Regions from separate parts of the Hymenobacter sp. BRD128 genome, predicted to be linked through region 1. Evidence: riboswitches for the same ligand, from Rfam matches in the RefSeq annotation. Region 1 holds a riboswitch; the other holds the start of a gene.

The links. Region 1 has a riboswitch for thiamine pyrophosphate ahead of GKZ68_RS14120 (TonB-dependent receptor). Riboswitches for the same ligand answer to the same signal wherever they lie in the genome.
Region 2: another riboswitch for thiamine pyrophosphate. It lies ahead of thiS (sulfur carrier protein ThiS); the one in region 1 lies ahead of GKZ68_RS14120 (TonB-dependent receptor).

The regions. Positions count from the first base shown of each region.
Region 1 covers NZ_CP053908.1:3,196,848-3,207,559, forward strand. The annotation lists gene GKZ68_RS14100 (acyl-CoA dehydrogenase family protein) at 1-29, opposite strand, end outside; gene GKZ68_RS14105 (ATP-binding cassette domain-containing protein) at 127-948, opposite strand; gene modB (molybdate ABC transporter permease subunit) at 956-1,609, opposite strand; gene modA (molybdate ABC transporter substrate-binding protein) at 1,707-2,474, opposite strand; gene GKZ68_RS14120 (TonB-dependent receptor) at 2,608-5,067, opposite strand; TPP riboswitch at 5,125-5,231, opposite strand; gene GKZ68_RS14125 (hypothetical protein) at 5,396-5,626, shown strand; gene GKZ68_RS14130 (DUF4139 domain-containing protein) at 5,713-7,275, shown strand; gene GKZ68_RS14135 (aldose 1-epimerase family protein) at 7,282-8,169, opposite strand; gene GKZ68_RS14140 (AAA family ATPase) at 8,208-8,729, opposite strand; gene pnuC (nicotinamide riboside transporter PnuC) at 8,739-9,368, opposite strand; gene GKZ68_RS14150 (rhodanese-like domain-containing protein) at 9,422-9,745, shown strand; gene GKZ68_RS14155 (YqjF family protein) at 9,813-10,574, shown strand; gene hrpB (ATP-dependent helicase HrpB) at 10,584-10,712, shown strand, end outside.
Region 2 covers NZ_CP053908.1:3,753,040-3,763,751, reverse strand. The annotation lists gene rlmN (23S rRNA (adenine(2503)-C(2))-methyltransferase RlmN) at 1-1,041, opposite strand, end outside; gene GKZ68_RS22755 (energy transducer TonB) at 1,120-1,425, opposite strand; TPP riboswitch at 1,730-1,827, shown strand; gene thiS (sulfur carrier protein ThiS) at 1,910-2,113, shown strand; gene thiC (phosphomethylpyrimidine synthase ThiC) at 2,154-4,031, shown strand; gene GKZ68_RS16740 (hydroxymethylpyrimidine/phosphomethylpyrimidine kinase) at 4,123-4,878, shown strand; gene GKZ68_RS16735 (thiamine phosphate synthase) at 4,875-5,507, shown strand; gene GKZ68_RS16730 (thiazole synthase) at 5,504-6,283, shown strand; gene thiH (2-iminoacetate synthase ThiH) at 6,374-7,483, shown strand; gene GKZ68_RS16720 (hypothetical protein) at 7,496-8,509, opposite strand; gene GKZ68_RS16715 (thiamine phosphate synthase) at 8,680-9,291, opposite strand; gene GKZ68_RS16710 (thioesterase family protein) at 9,299-9,721, opposite strand; gene mnmD (tRNA (5-methylaminomethyl-2-thiouridine)(34)-methyltransferase MnmD) at 9,743-10,477, shown strand; gene GKZ68_RS16700 (hypothetical protein) at 10,538-10,712, shown strand, end outside.

The DNA.
Region 1 (10,712 bases):
GGCGAGAGCACGTCGGCAATGGAAGACATGGCGGGGCGGGATGAGGTTTGGGCAAATGTAGCGCGGACTTGCAGTCCGCGTTTGGCTCATAAACCCCAGCTGGCGGCGAGTAGTGCAAGGCGCGGCCTACAAAGTCGGCGCAACATCGACCGTAAGCACGATTTCCTCTCCTACCCCAGCCGTACCGTTCACTTCTACTTCCGTGCCACCCGGCAACTGCACGCGCAGCCGCCCGCCAGGTAGCATCGCCAGCACGCGGCCCACCACCCTAGCCGGCGCGGCCGGGGCCACGGGCGGCCCCAGGCGGCGCACCTGGCCTAGTTCCAGCTCCACCACGCGGCTGGCTAGCCGGGTTATCTCGGCCGGGTCGTGGCTGATTAGGATGGTTGTCAGCTCAAACCGCCGGTGCACCTCAGCCAATACTTGCTGCAAGCGCAGGCGCGTGGGCAGGTCGAGGGCAGCCAGCGGCTCGTCGAGCAAAAGCAGGCGCGGGCGGCGGGCCAGCGCGCGGGCCAGGGCCACGCGCTGCTGCTGCCCGCCCGAGAGCACGGCCGGGCGGCGCTCGGCCAACTCGGCCAGCTCCAGCGCTACCAGAAGCTCGTTGACTAGCTGCTTCTTATCAGCCTGGCCCTCGGCGGCGAAGGCTAGGTTTTCGCGCACCGTCATATTGGGAAACAGCGCGTAGTCCTGAAACACAAAGCCCAGCGGGCGACACTGCGGCGGTAGCCACTGGCGGCGCTCCTGGCTATACCAGGTGTGGCCGGCAGCCTGAATAAAGCCACCGTCGGGCCGGTCGAGGCCGGCCAGCAGGCGCAGCAGCGTGGTTTTGCCCGCGCCGCTAGGGCCGCTGATGGCCAGCAGCTCGCCGGGCGCCAGAGTCAGGCGCACATCGAGGATGCGCGGGCCGGCGGCGGTGAGCAGGGCTTTGCGAAGGTGAAAATCTAGCACGTTCTTCTTACGATAGGCGGGCCGCGTTGCGCCTGGTAAACCAATACAGCGCCACCAGAATGACGAATGCCACGCCCAGCAGCGTGAAGGCGTAGGCATTGGCCTGGGCGTAGTGCAGGCTCTGCACCTCGTCGTAGATGGCGATGGAGGCCACGCGGGTGCGGCCCGGCAGGCTGCCGCCTATCATCAGCACCACTCCGAATTCGCCCAGCGTGTGGGCAAAGGTGAGCACCATTCCATTCAATAGAGCCGGCCGTATATTGGGCAGCAGCACCCGCCACAGGGTGGTGAGGCGCGACTTGCCCAGCGTGTAGGCGGCCTCGCGCAGCGAGCGCGGCACCTGCCCAAATCCCGCCTGCAAGGGCTGCACCATAAACGGCAGGCTATACACCAGCGACCCTAGCAAAATACCGGGAAAGGTGAAATTTAAACTCACGCCCAGCTTCTCAATCAAAAACCGGCCGAGCGCGCTGCTGTCGCTGAAGGCCACCAGCAGGTAAAACCCGATAACGGTGGGCGGCAGCACCAGCGGCAGACTCACCACCGCCTCGGCCAGCGGCTTGAGGCGGCCGCGCCAGCTAGCCAGGGCGTAGGCCAGCGGTAGGCCCAGCAGCAGCAGCAGCGCCGTAGTGCAGGCAGCCAGGGCTAGCGTGAGGCGCAGGGTTTGCCAGTAGTCGGGGGCATTCGTATAAGTAAGGTTTACCTGTCATGCTTCGTAAGCAAAGCTCAGCATGACAGGCGTTTTTTGATGGCCGGTTTTACAGCCCAAACCCGTATTTTTTCAGCGCCTGCCGAGCCACCGGGCTAGCCATAAACGTGGCAAAAGTGCTAGCCGTAGCGTTGCCGCTGGCGCGTTTCAGCACCACGTAGCTTTGCTGCAAGGGCGTGTGCGCGGTGGTCGGAATAAGATAAAATTGCCCGGCCCGGCGCAGCTCGGGGCTCAGGGCCAGCGAGTAGGCAAGCAGGCCCACGTCGGCGGCGCCGGTGACAGCGTACTGGGCCGTTTGGCCGATGTTTTCGCCTAGCACCAGCTTGGGTTTTACTTGGTCGTAGAGCTTGTAGTGGCGCAATACTTCTTCGGCTTTGCGGCCGTAGGGGGCGTGGGCGGGGTTGGCAATGGCCACGCGCTTCACCTGCGGGTCGAGCAGCGTATTCAACCCTTTCGCGCTGGGGTTCAGCTTCTTGCTCCACAGTACGAGGCGGCCCAGGGCGTAGGGCACGGGCGCGCCGGCCGTGCGGCCCATCTGCTGCAAGCGCTGCGGATAGTCGCTGTCGGCCGAGAAAAATATATCGAACGGCGCATCGTGGCTAAGCTGCTCGTAGAACTTGCCCGATGAGCCATACACCACCGTCACTTTGCCTTGCGGGTGCTGGCGGTTGAAAATCGTGACCAGCGAATCGAGCACGTACTTGAGGTCGGCCGCCGCGGCGATGGTGATGGGGGCGGGCCCGGCCGGGGCTAGCCCGCCCGCCCGCGCAGGCAGGCAGCTGCTCAGCAGCAAAAGCGCAAAAAGGAAACGGAGCATGTAACAGGGCTAGCGGCAGGCAAACGCCACCGTTATATACCCAAAGATACAGCCCTGCCTAGCGCAAGGTTTTGCCCACGGAAAAGCCCGGCCGAATTACGACCGGGCTTTTACAGAGTTGGCAAGGCCGCCTCTACCAGCGCAAATTCACTGAAGCCAGGAAATGCTGGCGGGCCTGCGGGTAGTAGTAGCTGAAATACTGCGCCCGCCCGCCGCTGAGGTAGCCGTAGGTGTAGCCGTTGTTCACGTAGGTGGCGCCCAGCACGTTGTTGAGCACGGCGGCCAGCTCGATTTCGCGGAAGCCCAGCTTTGCGGGGTGCCAGAGGTAGCGGGCGCGCACATCCTGCACGTAATAGGCCGGGATGCTGCGGCTGGCGGTGGCCGTGTTGTCGAGGTACTGGCGACTGGCGTAGCGGGCCAGCGTGGCTAGCCGCAGACCGGGCAGCAGCTCGTATTCTACAGTATAGGCGAAGGTGAGGGCGGGGGAGAAGGAAATATCAGTTTGCTTGAACTCGGTGCCGCGCTCGCCGCCGTTGTCGTAGTCGGCGAGATAGTCGGTGTAGTTGTTGATTTTATTGCGGCTGATGGTGGCCGTAGGGCTGATAGTCAGCTTATTCCAGAGCACCGTGGTGGCCTGCAGCTCGATGCCGGTGCGGTAGGAATCGCGCACATTGGTGTGGATGGGGTTGCCCACGTCGTCGAGGTGGCCCGAAAGCACCAGCTGGTCGCGGTACAGCATCAGGTAGTAGTTGGCCGACCACTGAAACGGGCCCGTGGTGCGGCGCAGGCCCACTTCCACATTGTGCAGCTTTTCGGCCGTGGGGCGGCGGGCGGCGGGTGTATCAGTGTAGTCGGTGCGGGTGGGCTCGCGCTGGGCCAGCGCGTAGGAGGCGTAGGCCGCTAGCCCATCTTTCACCTGGTAGGTGAGGCCACCCTTGGGGTTTAGGAAATTGAAGTTGATAGTCTGCTGACTTTTGCCGCCGCCAGGGCTGCCGTCGGGCGCAAACAGCTCGTAGGCCACGTGCCGAAACTGCACGTCGCCGAAGGCGGCCAGCTTTTCGCTCAGCGCCACGGTGGCGCGCAGGTAGGTATTCACGTCGAGCTTATGGGCATTGGGCTCGGAGTAGTAGGGCGTGCCGGTTTCCGGAATATTGGTGCCGCGCTGCGCCCAGGTCAGCTCATCGTAGTGCTGGCCGCGGTAGCCCACCACGGCCCCGCCCAGGGTAGCTTCGGTGAGGAAGCCCCCGGCCGTGGGTCGCAATTGCAAAGCGTAGGTGGCGCCGTAGAGGTCGGTTTTGAGCCAGCGGCGCCGGATAACGTCGGTGGTCGTGAGCGTGTCGAAGCCGCCGCCCGCGCGCGGCTGGTACACCGGCCCACTGATGCCATACATTGCAAAATTCTGGTTGGCCTTGTACTCCTCGTAGTAGCCGCCGCCACGCGTCCAGAAGGGCGTCACGCTCAAGTTTAAGCTGGGGGCTAGCTGGCGCGAAATCAGGAATTGGTAATAATCCTGCTGGTAGTTGTCAGTCTGATTTTTATAGGCCGGCAGGTGCTGGCCGTAGTCGGTACCGGCCTCGTTGTAGCGGCGGTTTTTGGTTAATAAAGAATCCGCTAGCCCATACCACGCCTGGTAAGTGGTTTCGTAGCCCGTGATGACGAGCGCACGCAGCAGCGTCTTTTCATCCGAATAAGTGCCCGCCAAATACAGCGACTTGAGCCGCGACCAGCCCCGGTCGATGTAGCCCTCGCTCTGCACCCGCGAGGCGCGGGCATCGAGCGTGAAGTAGTTGTTGAGTAGGCCCGTACCGGCGGCCACGGTCGTTTTCCAGGTGCCAAACGAGCCGGCCGAGTTGTTAATTTCGGCATACGGCTTGGGCCGCAGGCCAAGCGTTTCCACGTTCAAGCTAGCCCCGAAGGCACCCGCGCCGTTGGTGCTGGGCCCGGCGCCGCGCTGCACCTGAATGCTTTGAATGGAGCTGGCTAGGTCGGGCAAATCGACGAAGAACACGCCGTGGCTTTCGGCCTCGTTCACCGGCACGCCGTTGAGCGTCACGTTGATGCGGGTGCCATCGGTGCCCCGGATGCGCAGGGCCGTGTAGCCTACCCCCGTACCCGCGTCCGAAGTCGTGACTACGCTCGGGGTCTGGTCGAGCAGGTAAGGCAAGTCCTGGCCGAAGTTGCGGGCTTGCAGTTGCTCGCGGCTCACGTTTTGGTAAGTGGTGGCGGTGCGCTCATTGGCGCGGGTAGCCGTGACTACGGCCTCGGGCGTGAGGTTGCGGGCCGTGCGTAAGGCTAGCGGAGCCAGTTGCTGGGCCTCGGGCTGGCCTTGCAAAAGCTGGCTAATAGATTCGAAGCCCACAAAGCGCACTTGCAGCGTGTGCGCGCCGGCCGGCACGGCGGGCAGCACAAAGCGCCCATTGGCATCAGTGACGGTGCCGATGGTGGGCCGGTCGGTGAGCACCACAGTGGCACCGGGCAGCGCGGCACCGGTAGCGGCATCGGTGAGCTGGCCAGCCACGGAGCCTTGCGCCCGCGCCGGGGCAGCCACCAGCGCCAGCAGCGCCGTGCCCGCGAGGAGTACAGTTTTCAACATAATAACGACAAAAAAGCAGCACGCGCCCGCCCGCCAGGGGTCGGCGGGCGGGCAAAATCGTTCGCGGATTGTTTGTTCCCTGCGCCGGCATTACCCGGTTCAGGTTCGATGGGTGTCATCTCAGCCAGCCCGGGTTTTCCCGGCCAGCACCCCTAAACAGGCCGCAAAGATACGCCCTGGCCCGGCGCGGCCGGGGGCACTTGTGTGGTTGGCTGGCTATCAGCTATCTTAGCAGAACACAGCAGCCCGCAACGCCAGCCCGGCGCTTTGCGTTGGGGGTAGGCAGCCTTCGGACCTTTTTTCGTGTAGTCGCTATCGGCCTTTCGTTATGCACCAGCTTCTTTGCGCCCTGTTTTTGCTGGCCGTATTCACCTTCTTTCTGGTGATGCCGAAGCGCCGGCACGTGCCGCCCCCTCCCCCGCCTTCCTCGGGCGGCGACGATGGCGGCGGCGAGCCCCACGACCCCGGCCTGCCCGACATCGACCTGCCGCCCGGTATCTCGCGCCCCATCAATGACTGGGAACCCGACTACAACCGCCGGCGGCCGGTGGAAGTGTGAGTACGCTTAGGGGCAGCTAGCCCCGCTGCTGACCGGCCTGGCCGAGTAGCTTTGCCGCGCTGGCGCTTAGTGGCCGGCCAAGGCCTATGCTCCTCCGTTACCCTCTTTTAGTAGTTCTACTACTGCCGATTGCTTCGGTCTTTGCACAACCCACGCCGCGCGTGGCCGTGAAGCCGCCCCTTACGCACGTCATCGTTTACCTCAACGGCACGGCGCTAGAGCACCGGGGCACCGTAACGCTGGCCGCTGGCCTCAACCGGTTGCTGGTGAGTGGCTTATCGCCTCGCGTCGATGCCGATGGCATGGAAGTACAGCTGGGCGAAGGCGCCGAGTTGCTCTCGATAGAAGACAACGACGAACAGCTAGCCCCCGCCGCGCCCCTCAACCCTACCGCCGTTGATAGCCTGGCCAAGGCCGAAACGGAGCGGCGCGCTACCGAAGGCGAGCTGGAAGGGCTGAAGCAGGAAAAAGCCTTTTTGCTGGCCAACCAAACGCTGCCCTCGGGCACGCAGGCCAACTGGAGCGCCGAGGTGCAGAAGGGCGCCACCCTGATGCGCACCCGCCTGCCCGCCATTCAGCAGGAAACCAACCGCCTGGAAAGCCGCCTGACCACGCTCAGAAGCCAGATTGGACTGTTGCAGCCGCGGGCTTCCGAAACCGGCGCCGGCGACCGGCAGGTGCTGGTGGTGCGGGCCGCCCGTGCCGGCACCATGCCGCTGACGCTACGCTATTTTCTGAACAACCGTAGTGCGTGGCGGCCTTCGCTCGATATCCGGGCCAATGCCAGCGGCCGCGAGGTGCGGTTTGTGACGCACGGGCAGCTTACCAACCGCACGGGCCTGGCCTGGCAGCAGGTAGCCGTGGTGCTGATGCGCTACGAAGTAGGCGATGTATCGCGCCCGCAGCTGGTGCCTTGGGAGCTAAACTATGGCAGCGGCCGTCAGAACGGCGAGGGCCGGGTCGACGAATTTGTGGTGAAAGGCACCGCCAAGGGCCGCCCCGCCGCCGTCACGCAGGGCTCGCGCTACGAGGTGCCCGAGCCCGTGACGCTAGCCCCCGGCCGCCGCCGCGAATTGACGTTGCCCGCCGTGCCGCTGCCTGCCCACCCCGAGTACCTGGCCGTACCCCGCGTGTCGGAGCAGGTGGTGCTGCAAACCAAAGTGAGCGGCTGGGAGGGCCTGCAACTGCCCGATGAGGCCCACGTGTACCACGACGGCGTGTACGTGGGCACCACCGACCTCGAAGACCGCGCCTTCAACGACTCGCTCGAAGTAGCGCTGGGCCACGACCCGCAGCTGGTGGTGGGCCGGGCCAAGCTCGAAGACTTCAGCGGCAACGTGCCGCTCAGCGACAAGCGCCGCGTGCGCCTCACCTACGAGCTAAACGTGCTGAATCGCCACGCCGAAACCGTGCGCCTGCGCCTGCTCGACGAGGTGCCCATCTCCGAAGAAAAGGAAATCAGCGTGAAGGTGCTCGAAGCCAGCGGTGCCCAACAAGACGAGCGCACCGGCAAGCTCACCTGGCTGCTCACGCTGCCCGCCGGCACCAGCCAGCGGCTGCGCTTCAGCTTCCAGGTCGATTATCCCAAGGATAAAGCGGTAGAAATCATCAACCACCGCGTGCGCATTTCCAACCCGAAGTTTCGCTAGCCCCGGCTACGCGCCTATCTCGATGGTATAGCTGGCGTCAAACATTTGGCTCGGCGCCAGGGTCAGAATGCCTTCCTTATCGCGCAGCTCCTGCGGCGCGCCCACGGGGCTAGCCACGCCTTGCCAGGGCTCGATGCACACGAAGGCCGCGCCGGGGCTTTTGGTCCAGAGCCCGAGGTAGGGAAAGCCGTTGAACTGCATGCGCACGAAAGGACCGGTGCGGTCGGTTTTTTGCAGGGTAATGCGGGTAAAGTCGAAGTGCTCGAACACGAGCGCATCGTCCTTGAATAGCTCGTAGCTGAGCGGCAGCGTAGCCGCATTGGTGAGCACGGGGGCGGTTTCGCCGCTGCGCAGGCCACCGCGCAAGAGTTGGCGCGCCAGGGTTACGGGGTGGTCGAAGTGAAAAGCATAATCCGAGAACTGCTCGCCCGCCTCCGGGCGCAGGGGGCAATTGAACGCCGGGTGCGCCCCGATGCTGAACAGCAACTCGTGGCCCGCGGCGGCGGGGTTGCGCACGTGCCAGCCCACGGTGAGCACGCTGCCCCGCAGCTCGTAGCGCACCCGCAACTCAAACTCAAATGGAAAAATAGCCCGGCTGGCGGGGCTAGCCATCAGCTGGAAGGTGAGGCTGGCGGCATCCTCCGCGATGAGCTGAAACTCCTGGTCGCGGGCGAAGCCGTGCTGCGGCAGCTTGTAGGCGCGGCCATCGTGCAGGTACGTATCGTCGGGCAGCTTGCCCACTAGCGGAAACAGCAGCGGCGCGTGGCGGGCCCACTGCGCGGGGTCGGCCGGCCAGAGGTATTCGCGGCCGCTGGCTAGGTCAACGAAGCTCGTGAGCTCGGCGCCGTGGGCGGCAATTTCGACGCGGGCGGTGGCGGAGGTGAGCGTAGGCATTTTTCGGGGAGCGATGAGTAGTGAGCATTGAGCGGTTCTTAAACGGCTAGCCGCGCATCTGTGGCTGCCAGGGCCTGCGCCAGCCGCTGGGCGGGCGGGCCACCGATTTCGGCAAATGGCCAGCCGCGCTGCCGCAATTCCTGCCGGTACAAGTTGTAAAAATGCCAGCGTTGCGCCGGGTTGGGGTGCTCGCGCAGCGGGTCGGGCGTCCAGGGCAGGTCGGGGGCCAGCAGCAGGGTGAGGGCGTAGCGCGGCTTGGCCAGCTCGGCCAGCACCCAGGCCGGACAGGTGCCAAACGCATTTTCGGCCCAGATTTTAATGACCAGCAAATCGGTATCGCAAAAGAGCAGGCCGGCCGCCTGGCCAGCCGCCGCGTCTTCGGCGGCGAGCTGGCCGCGGGCAATGGCTTCGAGGTCGGCCAGGGTGTAGCTAGCGCCGTTTGCTTCGAGGTACTGCCGGGCGTATTCGGGCACGAAGGTGGTGCCGTAGTGCGCCGCCAGCTGCGCGGCCAGCGTGCTCTTGCCCGCCGATTCGGGGCCGGTGAGGGAGATGCGGCGCACAGCCATCCCTTAGGCCGTTACCGGCTGGCGCCGCATATCACGCCGCCATTCCCAGTAGCCGTAGGCCGCTAGCCCCAGGTACAAAAAATAAAGCAAGCTGGTAGGATACAACTGCTTAGCCCACAAGATGGGCACGTAGATGGCATCGACTACAATCCAGAGCCACCAGTTTTCGAGGCGCTTGCGCATGAGCAAAAACTGCGCGGCGATGCTCGTGCCGGTGGTAAAGCTGTCCCAGTGCGGAAACGAGGAATCGGTGTGGTGGGCCAGGTAGTAGCCCGAGCCCAGCGTGTAGGCCAGGATAAAAGCAACAGCCAGCCCCCACTCGGCGGGCGTGACGTGCGTGACGGGCAGCTCGGCATCGCCCCGGCCGCCGTGGCGCCACTCGTACCAGCCGTAGGCGCTCAAGGCGATAAAAATTCCCTGCAAGCCGCTGTCCGAATACAGCCCCTGCCGGTAATAAATGACCACGTAGAGCAGGCAGCTGAAGATGGCCACCGGAAAATTGAGCAGCGACTCGCGGGCCGCCAGCCACACGCAGGCAAAGCCCGTGAGCACGGCCGCCCATTCGAGGGCCGTGGTGGCGCGCACGGCGGCCCAGGTGTCGGCGGGCAGGCTAGCGAGGGAAAAAAGCAACATAGAACAAAGGCCGAAAAGCCGCGCAAGGTAGCCCGCCAGGGTACTTTTGCGTCATGCTGCCCGACCTCACCCCCGCCGCCCTGCACGCCCGCCTCGCCGCCGGCGAAGACATTCAGCTCATCGACGTGCGCGAGGAAATGGAGTTTGACTACTGCCGCATCGCGGGCAGCGTGCTCATTCCGCTGGGCGAAATTCCGCGCCGCGCCGCCGAAATCCGTACTGAGGGGCCGGTAGTGCTCATCTGCCACCACGGCGTGCGCTCGGCGCAGGCGCTGGGCTACTTGCAGCACAGGTTAGGGCGCGAAAATTTGCTTAACTTGAGAGGCGGCATTGACGCGTGGAGCCTGCAAGTGGACCCTAGCGTGCCCGTGTACTGAGTGTAATTCTGGTTGCTCTTGCGCGCTTGCCAGGGCAGCGCCTGTCAGTTTTTCTATTCCTTTTCCCATGCCATCCCCTACCCTAGCCAGCCGCCTGGCCCTGCGCGAGCGCCCCGCCGGCCGGCCCCTGATGCATCAGGAGTGGGGCGACCTGCTGTTTATGCACTGGCCGGTGCCAGCCGAGCTTATTCAGGCGCAGCTGCCGGCGCGCCTGCAAGTCGATACGCACGAAGACGTGGCCTGGCTAGGGGTAGTGCCATTTCGGATGTGGGATGTGCGCAGCCGCGTGACGCCGCCCGTGCCCGGCGCCCGCGAGTTTTTGGAGCTGAATGTGCGTACCTACGTGCACCTCGACGGCGTGCCCGGCGTGTGGTTTTTTTCGCTCGATGCCAGCAATCCGCTGGCAGTGTGGGCCGCGCGCACGTTCTTTCACCTACCTTATTTTCGGGCCCACCTCAAGCTGGAACGCCCCGCGCCCGCGCGCCTGCACTACATCGGCCACCGCGTGCACAACGGCGCGCCCGAGGGCCACTTTGCCGCCACCTGGCAGCTGGGCGAAACGCTGCCGCCCAGCGAGCCCGACTCCCTGGCGTTTTTCCTCACCGAGCGCTACTGCCTGTATGCGGCCGGGGGCATGGGGCCGGGGCGCGGCGACAAGCTGTATCGGGGCCGCATTGCGCACCATGCCTGGCCCTTGCGCGCCGCCGAGCTATTGAGTTATAACTCCGATTTGGTAGAAGGCCACGGCCTGCCCACGCCCGTGGGCGAGCCCGTGCTGCACGCCGGCGGGCCGGTAAGTGTGGACCTGTGGCGCCTAGAGCGGGTGTAATTTTGGCGGGTGTCCGCCGCCTTCCGCCTTCCGTCCCTGCCCGATTTACCCGTTGTAGCCGCCCTGCCCGAGCTGCTGGCGGCGCTTTCAGCCAATGCGCGCGCCGTGCTCGAAGCGCCGCCCGGCGCCGGCAAAACT
Region 2 (10,712 bases), 560 kb from region 1:
CTGCCCGCAGGCGGCATCAATGTCCTTGCCCCGGCTGCGGCGGATGTTGGTTTGCACGCCGCGGTCGGCCAGATACTTGTGAAAGGCCGTGATTTTATCGGCCTCCGCGTTCTGGTAAGCCGCGTTTTCGATGGGGTTATACTCGATGAGGTTAATCTTGCAGGGCAGCCACTTCGAGATGGTGTAGAGCTCGGCGGCATCCTCCAGGCCATCGTTAAAGTTCTCGAACACAATGTATTCGTAGGTGACTTTGCGGCCGGTTTTCTGGTGGTAGTATTGCAGCGCGTCCTTGAGGGCCGCCAGCGAGTTGGCCTCGTTGATGGGCATAATCTCGTTGCGCTTCGTGTCGTTGGGCGCGTGCAGGCTCAGGGCGAGGTTGGCCTTCACGTCATCATCAGCCAGCTTCTTTATCATCTTGGCGATGCCGGCCGTGCTGATGGTGATGCGGCGCGGGGCCATGTTCAGGCCGTCGGGGGCGGTGATGCGGCGCACGCTTTCTACCACGTTGGCGTAGTTGAGTAGCGGCTCGCCCATGCCCATGTACACGATGTTGGTGAGCGGCGTGCCGTACTGGGCCTCGCACTGCTCCCGAATGCGCACCACTTGGTCGTAAATCTCGGCCGCGTCGAGGTTGCGCTTGCGGTCCATGTAGCCGGTGGCGCAAAACTTACACGTGAGCGAGCAGCCCACCTGGCTGCTGATGCAGGCCGTCATGCGCGTGTCGTGCGGAATGAGCACGCCCTCCACAATGTTGCCATCGTGCAGCCGGAAAGCCGACTTAATAGTGCCGTCATTGCTGAGCTGCTGGTTTTGCACGGCCACGCCGTTTATCACGAAGTGGCGGGCTAGCAACTCGCGGGTGCTCAGCGAGATGTTGTTCATTTCCTCAAACGAGCCGGCCGTGTTCTTCCACAGCCACTCCGTCACCTGCTTGGCGCGGAACGGCTTTTCACCATGCTCCACCATAAACGCCTTGAGGTCGTCGGGCGAGGTTTTGCGGATGTCGCGTTTAGCGGGGGCGAGTTCGAGTTCCAGTAACATAGGGCAAAGATACAAACAGCCAACGCGTTGGGTTCCCACTACTACCTGCTTTGGTTAATTGTATAAATGTCTCGGCGGCTAGCGAGGTGTCAACCCAGGCTTACGTGGACTAGGAGCCGTGATGGCGAAGTTAACCGGTGCGGTGAAGCTCACGGCCACTGGTTCCCCTTTGTTGATACCAGGCTCAAACCGTGGTAGCTGGCGAACCGCCCACACCACTGCCGAATCGCAGTCGGGCCGGAGACCTTTAACAATTGCCACGTGTTGCTCCTGACCGTCAGCAGCTACCACAAATGTGACGAATATGCGGCCTTGTACCTGCTCGCGCAATGCATCGGGCGGATAAACGACGTGTTGCTGAATAGCTTTCACTATCCCTGCCATGCTATTGTCGCCAGGCAAATGAGGCATTTGCTCCACGTAAGCATACACTTTGGCTGGCATAGCAGCAGTTTGCGCCGCCACTGGTTGTATAACGAAAAATGCAGCGCAATATGACAGAGCTAGTCGAAGGGAATTTTGTAAAAATGGGCCCATGCGAGTAAGAGAATAAAGATTTGATAAAAGTATACTTCCTTAGCAAAAAGCAAACTGGCATGAATTGCTGCTCGCTGTGGCGTTGAATAAAATTTCGGCAAAACCGGCCTGATTCAACCAACGCTCATAATTCGCCGCCTACCTTCGCCACTGTAAACTTTAGGGGTGCTTTGCGCGAGCAAGGCTGAGACGATACCCTCCGAACCTGAACCAGGTAATGCTGGCGAAGGGAAAAGTACTGGACCGCTTTGCGGCTGCCTTACGGGGCTAGCCGTGGCTGGCGCCGCCTATTGTTTATGGACTTCCCATTGTCTCAACTAGTGCTAGTTGCATGGTTTGCTACGTAAACAATTCGGCCCACGAAGCCACTGAAAACCAGCCGCTCGCTGACCTCTTGGCCGCGCTGGACCAGGTCCAGACGCGCGGCCTCGCCGTGGCTGTGAACGACCAGGTGGTGCCCCGCACCGAGTGGGCCAGCCACGCCGTGCAGCCCCACGACCGCATTCTGCTTATTCGCGCCACTCAGGGGGGGTAGGCGTGGGCCGACCTCTCTTTTCCTACCCCATCCCATCGAGATGAAAAAGAAAGACCAAGCCCCTCAGCAGACGCTGGTGGAGCGCCAGCCCCTCACCGGCTCGCGCAAGATTTACGTGCCGGGCAAGCTACACCCCAATATCCGGGTGGCGATGCGTGAAATTGCGCTGGCCGACACCGAGCGCAAGTTCGATTTCGGCTTTCCGTCGGAGCAGAACCCGCCCGTGACGGTGTACGACACCAGCGGCCCCTACACCGACCCGAATGTCGAAATTGACCTGAAAAAAGGCCTGCCGCGCCTGCGCGAAAGCTGGATTCTGGAGCGCGGCGACGTGGAGCAGTTAGCCGGCACCACCTCCGACTACGGCCAGCAGCGCGCCGCCGACGCCAGTCTCGACCACCTGCGCTTCGAGCACATTGCGGCCCCGCTGCGCGCCAGGGCCGGCGCCAACGTGAGCCAGATGCACTACGCCAAAAAGGGCATCATCACGCCCGAGATGGAGTACATCGCCATCCGCGAAAACCAGCGCTTCGACGAGCTGCCCCAGGACGACCCGCTACGCACCCAGCACCGCGGCCACAGCTTCGGGGCCAACACGCCGGAGGACCATATCACGGCCGAGTTTGTGCGCCAGGAAGTGGCCGCCGGCCGGGCTGTTATTCCGTCGAACATCAATCACCCGGAGAGCGAGCCCATGATTATCGGGCGCAATTTCCTGGTGAAAATCAATACTAACATCGGTAACTCGGCCGTGACCTCAAGTATTGAGGAGGAGGTAGATAAGGCCGTGTGGAGCTGCCGCTGGGGCGGCGACACGCTCATGGACCTCAGCACCGGTAAGAACATCCACGAAACCCGCGAGTGGATTATCCGCAACTGCCCGGTGCCGGTGGGTACGGTGCCCATCTACCAGGCGCTGGAAAAGGTAAACGGCAAAGCCGAGGACCTCACCTGGGAGCTGTTTCGCGATACGCTCATCGAGCAGGCCGAGCAGGGCGTGGATTACTTCACCATCCACGCGGGCGTGCTGCTGCGCTACGTGCCGATGACCGCCAAGCGGGTGACGGGCATCGTGTCGCGCGGCGGCTCCATTATGGCCAAGTGGTGCCTAGCGCACCATAAGGAGAGCTTCCTCTATACCCACTTCGAGGAGATTTGCGAGATTATGAAGGCCTACGACGTGGCCTTCTCGCTGGGCGACGGCCTGCGCCCTGGCTCCATCGCCGATGCCAACGACGAGGCCCAGTTTGCCGAGCTGGAAACGTTGGGCGAGCTGACCAAAATTGCCTGGAAGCACGACGTGCAGGTGATGATAGAAGGCCCCGGCCATGTGCCCATGCACCTCATCAAGGAGAACATGGACAAGCAACTGAAGGAGTGCCACGAGGCGCCGTTCTACACGCTGGGGCCGCTCACGACGGACATTGCGCCCGGCTACGACCACATTACGTCGGCCATCGGGGCGGCCATGATAGGCTGGTTTGGCACCGCCATGCTCTGCTACGTGACGCCCAAGGAGCACCTGGGCCTGCCCAACAAGCAGGATGTGAAGGACGGCGTAATCGCCTACAAAATCGCGGCCCACGCCGCCGACCTTGCCAAGGGCCACCCCGGCGCGCAGTACCGCGACAACGCCCTGAGTAAGGCCCGCTTCGAGTTCCGGTGGGAAGACCAATTCAACCTCAGCCTCGACCCCGACACCGCCCGCGAGTATCACGACGAAACCCTACCCGCCGAAGGCGCCAAGGTGGCGCACTTCTGCTCAATGTGCGGCCCGCACTTCTGCTCCATGAAAATCACGCAGGAAGTGCGCGACTACGCGGCTACGCAGGAAATGACGGCGGCCCAAGTGCTAGCGGAGGGGTTGCGCGAGAAGTCGCGCGAGTTCGTGCAGAAGGGCAGCGAGATTTATCTGTAGCGCTAGGTAGCGTGGCCTCTGCGAGTCCGCGCGTGTTATCATCTCAACGTTACCACGCGCGGACTCGCAGCGTCCACGCTACATCTTTCTTATGCGCCCTTACGCCCTCACCATTGCCGGCTTCGACCCCAGCGCCGGGGCCGGCGTGCTGGCCGATGTCAAGACAATGGAGGCTAGCGGCGTGTATGGGCTAGCCGCTTGCACCGCCCTCACGGTGCAGAACGACGTGGCGTTTGAGCGCGTGAACTGGGTGCCGCTGGCCGACATTCAGGACCAAGTTCAACTATTGCTGGTGCGGTTTCCGGTCAAGTTTATCAAAATTGGTCTTTTCGAAAGTTTGCCACTGCTGCTGGAGTTAATTCGCTGGCTCAAAGCATATAACCCAGCTGTGCAACTCATCTGGGACCCGGTGCTACAGGCCACGGCCGGCTACGAGTTTCACGCCCGGCCCGACATCGAACTGCTGCAAGCCATTTGCTGCGAGCTGGCACTCCTCACCCCCAACCGGCCCGAGGCGCTGCGCCTGCTGCCCGCCGCTAGCCCCGAGGCCGCCGCCGAAACACTGGCCGTCTGGTGCCCGGTGCTGCTGAAAGGTGGCCACGCCGAGGGCGACTTTGCCACCGACGTGCTGCTCATGCCCGAGGTGCGCCACACGCTGGCTAGCCCCCGCCTGCCGCACGGCGAGAAGCACGGCAGCGGCTGCGTGCTGTCGGCCGCCATCTTGGCCCGGCTGGCGCTGGGCGACGACTTGCCCGAAGCCTGCTGGCAGGGTAAGACCTACACGGCCGCCTTTTTGGGCAGCAACGATACATGGCTAGGGTATCATTCTTTTTTAGAAGTATTATGAAAATCAGTCGGCTACAGTATATTACGACGAGCGCCCAGGCGGCCGAGCTGGCTTGCCGGGGCAGGGTGAATTGGGTGCAGCTGCGGGTTAAAAACCTGCCGGCCGCCGAGTGGAAGCAGCGCGCCCTCGACGTGCAGGTAGTCTGCCGCCACCACGGCGCCACCTTCATTCTCAACGACAACCCGGCGCTAGCCCTCGAAATCGGCGCCGATGGCGTGCACCTGGGCAAGCAGGATATGCCGCCGGCCGAGGCGCGGGCGCTGCTAGGGCCGGACTTTGTTATCGGCGGCACCGCTAACACGTTTGCCGATATTGAGGGGCTAGTGGCGGCCGGCGTTGAGTACATCGGGCTAGGGCCGTTTCGCTTCACCACGACCAAGGAAAAGCTAAGTCCGATTCTGGGGCTAAGTGGCTACGCCGAAATCATGGCGCAGTGCCGGGCAGCTGGTTTCACGACGCCGGTGGTCGGTATCGGAGGGGTAGGGCTGGCCGATGTGGCGGAGTTACTAGCCGCCGGTTTGCATGGCGTGGCCGTGTCGGGGGCCATTGGTGGCGCGGCTAACCCTACGGAGGCGGCCCAGCTTTTTGTGGAAGAAGTATCTAGCCCTCAGTCAATAGCAAGCTTATGAAAACTCAACCGCTGGTAATTGCTGGCCGCACGTTCACCTCGCGGCTATTCACGGGCACGGGCAAGTTCAGCTCGTCGGCCCTGATGGAAGAGGCCCTGTTAGCTTCCGGCTCGGAGCTGGTGACGGTGGCCCTTAAGCGCGTCGACGTGGCCGATACCAACGACGATATCCTGCGCCACCTCGGGCACCCGCAGTTCAGCCTACTGCCTAATACCTCGGGCGTGCGCACCGCCAAGGAGGCGGTTTTCGCTGCCCAGCTAGCCCGCGAGGCGTTGGAAACTAATTGGCTCAAGCTCGAAATTCACCCCGACCCCAAGTACCTGCTGCCCGACCCCATCGAAACCCTGAAAGCCGCCGAGGAGCTGGTGAAGATGGGCTTCGTGGTGCTGCCCTACATCCACGCCGACCCGGTGCTGTGCAAGCGCCTCGAAGAAGTGGGCGTAGCCGCCGTGATGCCGCTAGGCTCGCCCATCGGCTCCAATAAAGGGCTGCTGACTAAGGAGTTTTTGGAAATAATAATCGGCCAGAGCAAGGTGCCGGTGGTGGTGGATGCGGGCATCGGCGCGCCCTCGCACGCGGCGGCGGCGCTGGAAATAGGCGCCGATGCGGTGCTCGTGAACACGGCCATCGCCGTGGCCGGGCAGCCGGTGGCTATGGCGCACGCATTTAGAACGGCCGTGGAGGCCGGTCGGCTGGCCTATGAGGCGCGGCTGGCCGCGCCGGTGGCGCACGCCGAGGCGGTGGCCAGCTCGCCGCTCACTGCTTTCTTGGATTGATTGCCAATAATTTATCCCGATAACTCGCCTGTCATTGCCGCGCTGCGCTCGCAATGACAGGCGAGTTTAGTAGTCACTAGTCGTTATCAGATGAGCTTTCGCCCCGTTTTTGAGGCCCACCCGTGGGACGATGTCAAGGCCAGTATCTACGCCAAAACGGCGGCCGACGTGGAGCGCGCCCTAGCCGCGCCGCGCCGCACGCTCGACGATTTTAAGGCGCTCATCTCGCCCGCCGCCGCGCCTTACCTGGAGCAGATGGCGCAGGCTAGCCATCGCCTCACGCGCAATCGCTTTGGCAATACCATGCAGCTGTATGTGCCGCTGTACTTGAGTAATGAGTGCCAGAATATCTGCACCTATTGCGGCTTTAGCCTCGATAACAAGCTAAAACGGCGTACCCTGAGTAGCGTGGAGATGTTAACTGAAGCGGCCGTGCTCAAGGACTGGGGCTACGGCCACGTGCTGCTCGTGACGGGCGAAGCCAACCAGACGGTGGGCGTCGATTACTTGGAGAAAGCGTTAAAAACCCTGCGCCCGCACTTCGCTCATTTGTCGATGGAGGTGCAGCCGCTCGACCAAGCCGACTACGAGCGCCTCATTCCCGAAGGCCTTAATACGGTGCTGGTGTACCAGGAAACTTACCACCAAGAGGACTACAAAAAGCACCACCCCAAAGGCAAAAAGTCTAACTTCCAGTACCGCCTCGATACGCCCGACCGCCTCGGCCGGGCCGGCATCCACAAGATGGGGCTAGGGGTGCTCATCGGCCTGGAGGACTGGCGCACCGACTGCTTCTATACCGCGCTGCACCTCGACTACCTCGAAAAGACCTACTGGCAGACCAAGTACAGCCTCTCTTTCCCGCGCCTGCGGCCGGCCGAGGGCCTGCTTCAGCCCAAGGTGGAAATGAGCGACCGCGAGCTGGTGCAGCTCATTTGCGCCTACCGCCTGCTGAATGAAGAAGTCGAGCTATCGCTCTCAACCCGCGAAAACCCGGCCTTCCGCGACCAGGTTATCAAACTAGGCATCACCAGTATTAGCGCGGGTTCGAAGACCAATCCGGGCGGCTACGCGGTGGCGCCCGAGTCGCTGGAGCAGTTCGAGATTTCCGATGAGCGCAGTCCGGCCGAAATAGCCGCCATGCTGCGCCGCCAGGGCTACGAGCCAGTGTGGAAGGATTGGGACGCGGCGCTGGCCTAGCGGGGGTAGGAGCTAGCCCAGCACCTGCGCCGGCTGCCGGGCACCTGGCACCAAATCGGGGCGCAGCCAGTGCGTGGTGCCGTCCTCGCTGAGTAGGTTGCCGGCCATGCGCTCGCCCAGCTCGTGGGTAAGCATGGTGAGGCCGGGGCTCCAGCTCACTTCCAGGTCGGGCTCGGCCAGGGCCTCGAACTTGGCCCACCACAGGGCGGGCGGGTGGCAATCGGGGCGGAGCAGGTTGCCGGTTTCGGCCACGACTACGTGCTGGGCGGGGAAGAGCCGCCGGGCTGCCGCTAGCATACCGGGGATGTCGTTTTCGAAGTAAATATTGAGGCCCACGATGTCGAGCAGGCCGGCGTGACCCTGCTGCCAGGTAAAGCAATTATTCGCCACCGCCACCTCATCGGGCTGCCCCAGCAGGGTGGCGAAGGGCCGGGCCTGGTCGGCCCAAGGCACGGCAGGGTCCCAGCCCCAGGGCTCGCTCATGGCGGTGCGGCAGGTGGGGTCGCCAGCCTTGAGGCCCCGGGCGATGGCGATGGTAATGGCGCTGGTTTGGCGGTACACGTCCCACCACGAGCGGTTGCCGAAGGGCCACTGCCGGTTGTTGGGGGCCGCAATCCAATCGGTCCAGATGCCCAGCTCGGCGCCCACATTGTAGCTGCGAAACGCGCCCGGGTAGCGCCGCGCCACCTGGTAGCTCAGCTCGTACATGGCGGTGGCCGCGCTTTCGCCCCAAAAGCTGGCCTCATCTAGCCACTCGGGCAGGGCGTAGTGGTTCAGTACCAGCTCTATCTGGCCGTGACTGAGGGCTTGCAGGCGGTCGAGCCAGGCGTAGTCGGGCTGGCGGCGGGCTTCGTCCCAGAGGATGGTATCGCGGAAGAGGGTGAGGCCCATCTGGCGCGCTCGGCGGTAGTGAAACTCGGCGTGCTCGACGTGGCCCGTGGCGCGGGTATTGGAGAAGTGTAGGGGGCGGCCATCGTCGCCGCGGCCGCGCACCACGCTGCCATCAAAGCACATACCGTATTGCATTGGGGTGGGATAAGAGATTGGTAGAGAGGGCTTATTGGTTTAATTGCCACTAGCCGTGCTAGCGCTAAGGGACTTGGTACTCCCTACTACGGCAACGATGGGGCGAACGGCTTTTTGGGTCGCGGCTAGGGGGGAGGGTAGGGAAGCGAGCCGGTCGCTTTTGCCCGTCGCTAGCCCAGCCCCACGCGCAACTCCCGAAACGCGGCTACTGGGTCGGGGCTTTGCCAAATTGCGCCGAGCACTGCCGCTCCCGCAAAGCCCGCCGTTCGCGCTAGCTTACTAGTTTGGCTATCAATGCCTCCTAGCGCCACAACCTGCGGTTGGCGGGTAGGGCTAGCCGCCCGTTTTTGTAAAAAAGCCCGCACGGTGGTTAGGTCAAAATTGCTGGCATACCCCGCTTTGCTGAGGCTGTCGAAAATGGGGCTTAGAAATACGTAGTTGTAGCGGCGGCGTGCGCGGGCTATTTCGGCCAGCGAGTGGAAGGACGTGGAGAGCGTTTGGCCAGGTAACAGCGCCGGGCGGCGCATAATAGTTGCTCGCTGGCTGGCCGTGAGGTGCAAGCCGCCCAGCCCGTAGCGCCGCACCAACTCGGGGTGGCCGTGCAGCACTAAGCGCGAGTGAAACTGCACCGGCAGAGCCTCAATGAGGTTTTCCAGCGCTTCGGCCGGCCAACTGGGCTTGCGCAGGTGCAGGCGCTCCAGGCCGGTTGCCAGCAACTCGGTGAGTAGGCGCGGCTCCTCGGGCGGGGCCGTGGGCGCGGTGAGGACGACGAGGCGAAACACGGCGGGGCTAGCGGAGTTTGGCCGCTAGCTGGGGGGGTAGGGCACGCAGCTTGCGGGTGTTGTAGTCGAAACAGAGCATGCCGGTTTTGGCGCGGGCTATCTCCTTACCGGATTGATTTTTGACGTGGTACACGATGTCGAAGCCGTATTTATTCTGGTCATTAGCGGCCAGATTAATGTGCAGCACGTCGCCGTGAAAGGCCTCGCCCTTGTACTCTATCGCCACATCGACCATGATGAATCCTAGCTGGCTAGCCTGGTCGAACTCGGCCGCGCCGAGGCTGGCTAGAAACTGCACCCGCGCCTCGTGCAGGATGCTCAGCAAGGCATCGTTGCCCAAGTGGGCACCGTAATTGAGGTCGGTGATGCGGACGGGAATCTCCACCGCGAAGCCGAAGCTTTCGGGCAAACTTACTTTTACGCGGGGCATTTTTTCAGTGAACAGGTAACCATGAGCAGTGAGCAAGCTGACTATGCGTCAAAAATAGAGGTGCGCACCACCGCCGACGGTTCGCCCACGCTCTACGTGCCCGCCTTGGATGAGCACTACCACTCGCGCCACGGCGCGGCGCAGGAGTCGCGGCACGTGTTTATCGAGGCGGGATTACAGCCGCTTTTGTGGGAAAACAGTGGTCAGCTGGACTACCCACTACAGGTACTGGAAGTGGGCCTTGGCACCGGTCTCAATGCCCTGCTAACCTTAAAAGCTGCTCGGAGACACTGCGTGGCAGTAGCTTACGATGGCTACGAAACCATGCCTCTGCCTGCTGCTGCCGTTGCTGCCCTTGCCCCACAGTGGGAAGACATTCCTGCATTGCGCGACGCCTTTGCACAGTTGCATACTGCGCCCTGGAATGAGCCGTTAGCCCTCACAATCATTTTTAGCCTTACCAAACGGCTAGCCGAAGTGCAAAACGCCGCCTTGCCTGCTAATCACTACAACCTTATCTATTTCGACGCCTTCGCCCCCGAAAAGCAGCCCGAGCTGTGGACCGAGGCCATATTTGCTAAGCTCTACGCCGCCGCCGCGCCCGGCGCGGTGCTGGTGAGCTACTGCGCCCAGGGTCAGTTTCGGCGCAACCTGCGGGCCGCCGGCTGGCTCACTGAAAAGCTGCCTGGCCCGCCCGGCAAGCGCGAAATGACCCGCGCCCGCAAACCGGCGGCGGGCAGTAGCGCGGACTTTTAGTCCGCCAGTATCAGTTTTTTCCACTCGCGGACTAAAAGTCCGCGCTACTCCCACCTTGCTATGGCTACCGACGCTGCTATCGAAATTTATTGCCCCAACTGCCACTGGGAGCCCGACGGCGGCGCGCACTGGCAGTGCCGCTGCGGCCACGTCTGGAACACGTTTGAAACGGCCGGCACCTGCCCGCAGTGCCGCTACCGCTGGGCCGTGACCACCTGCCCGCCCCGGCCGGGCG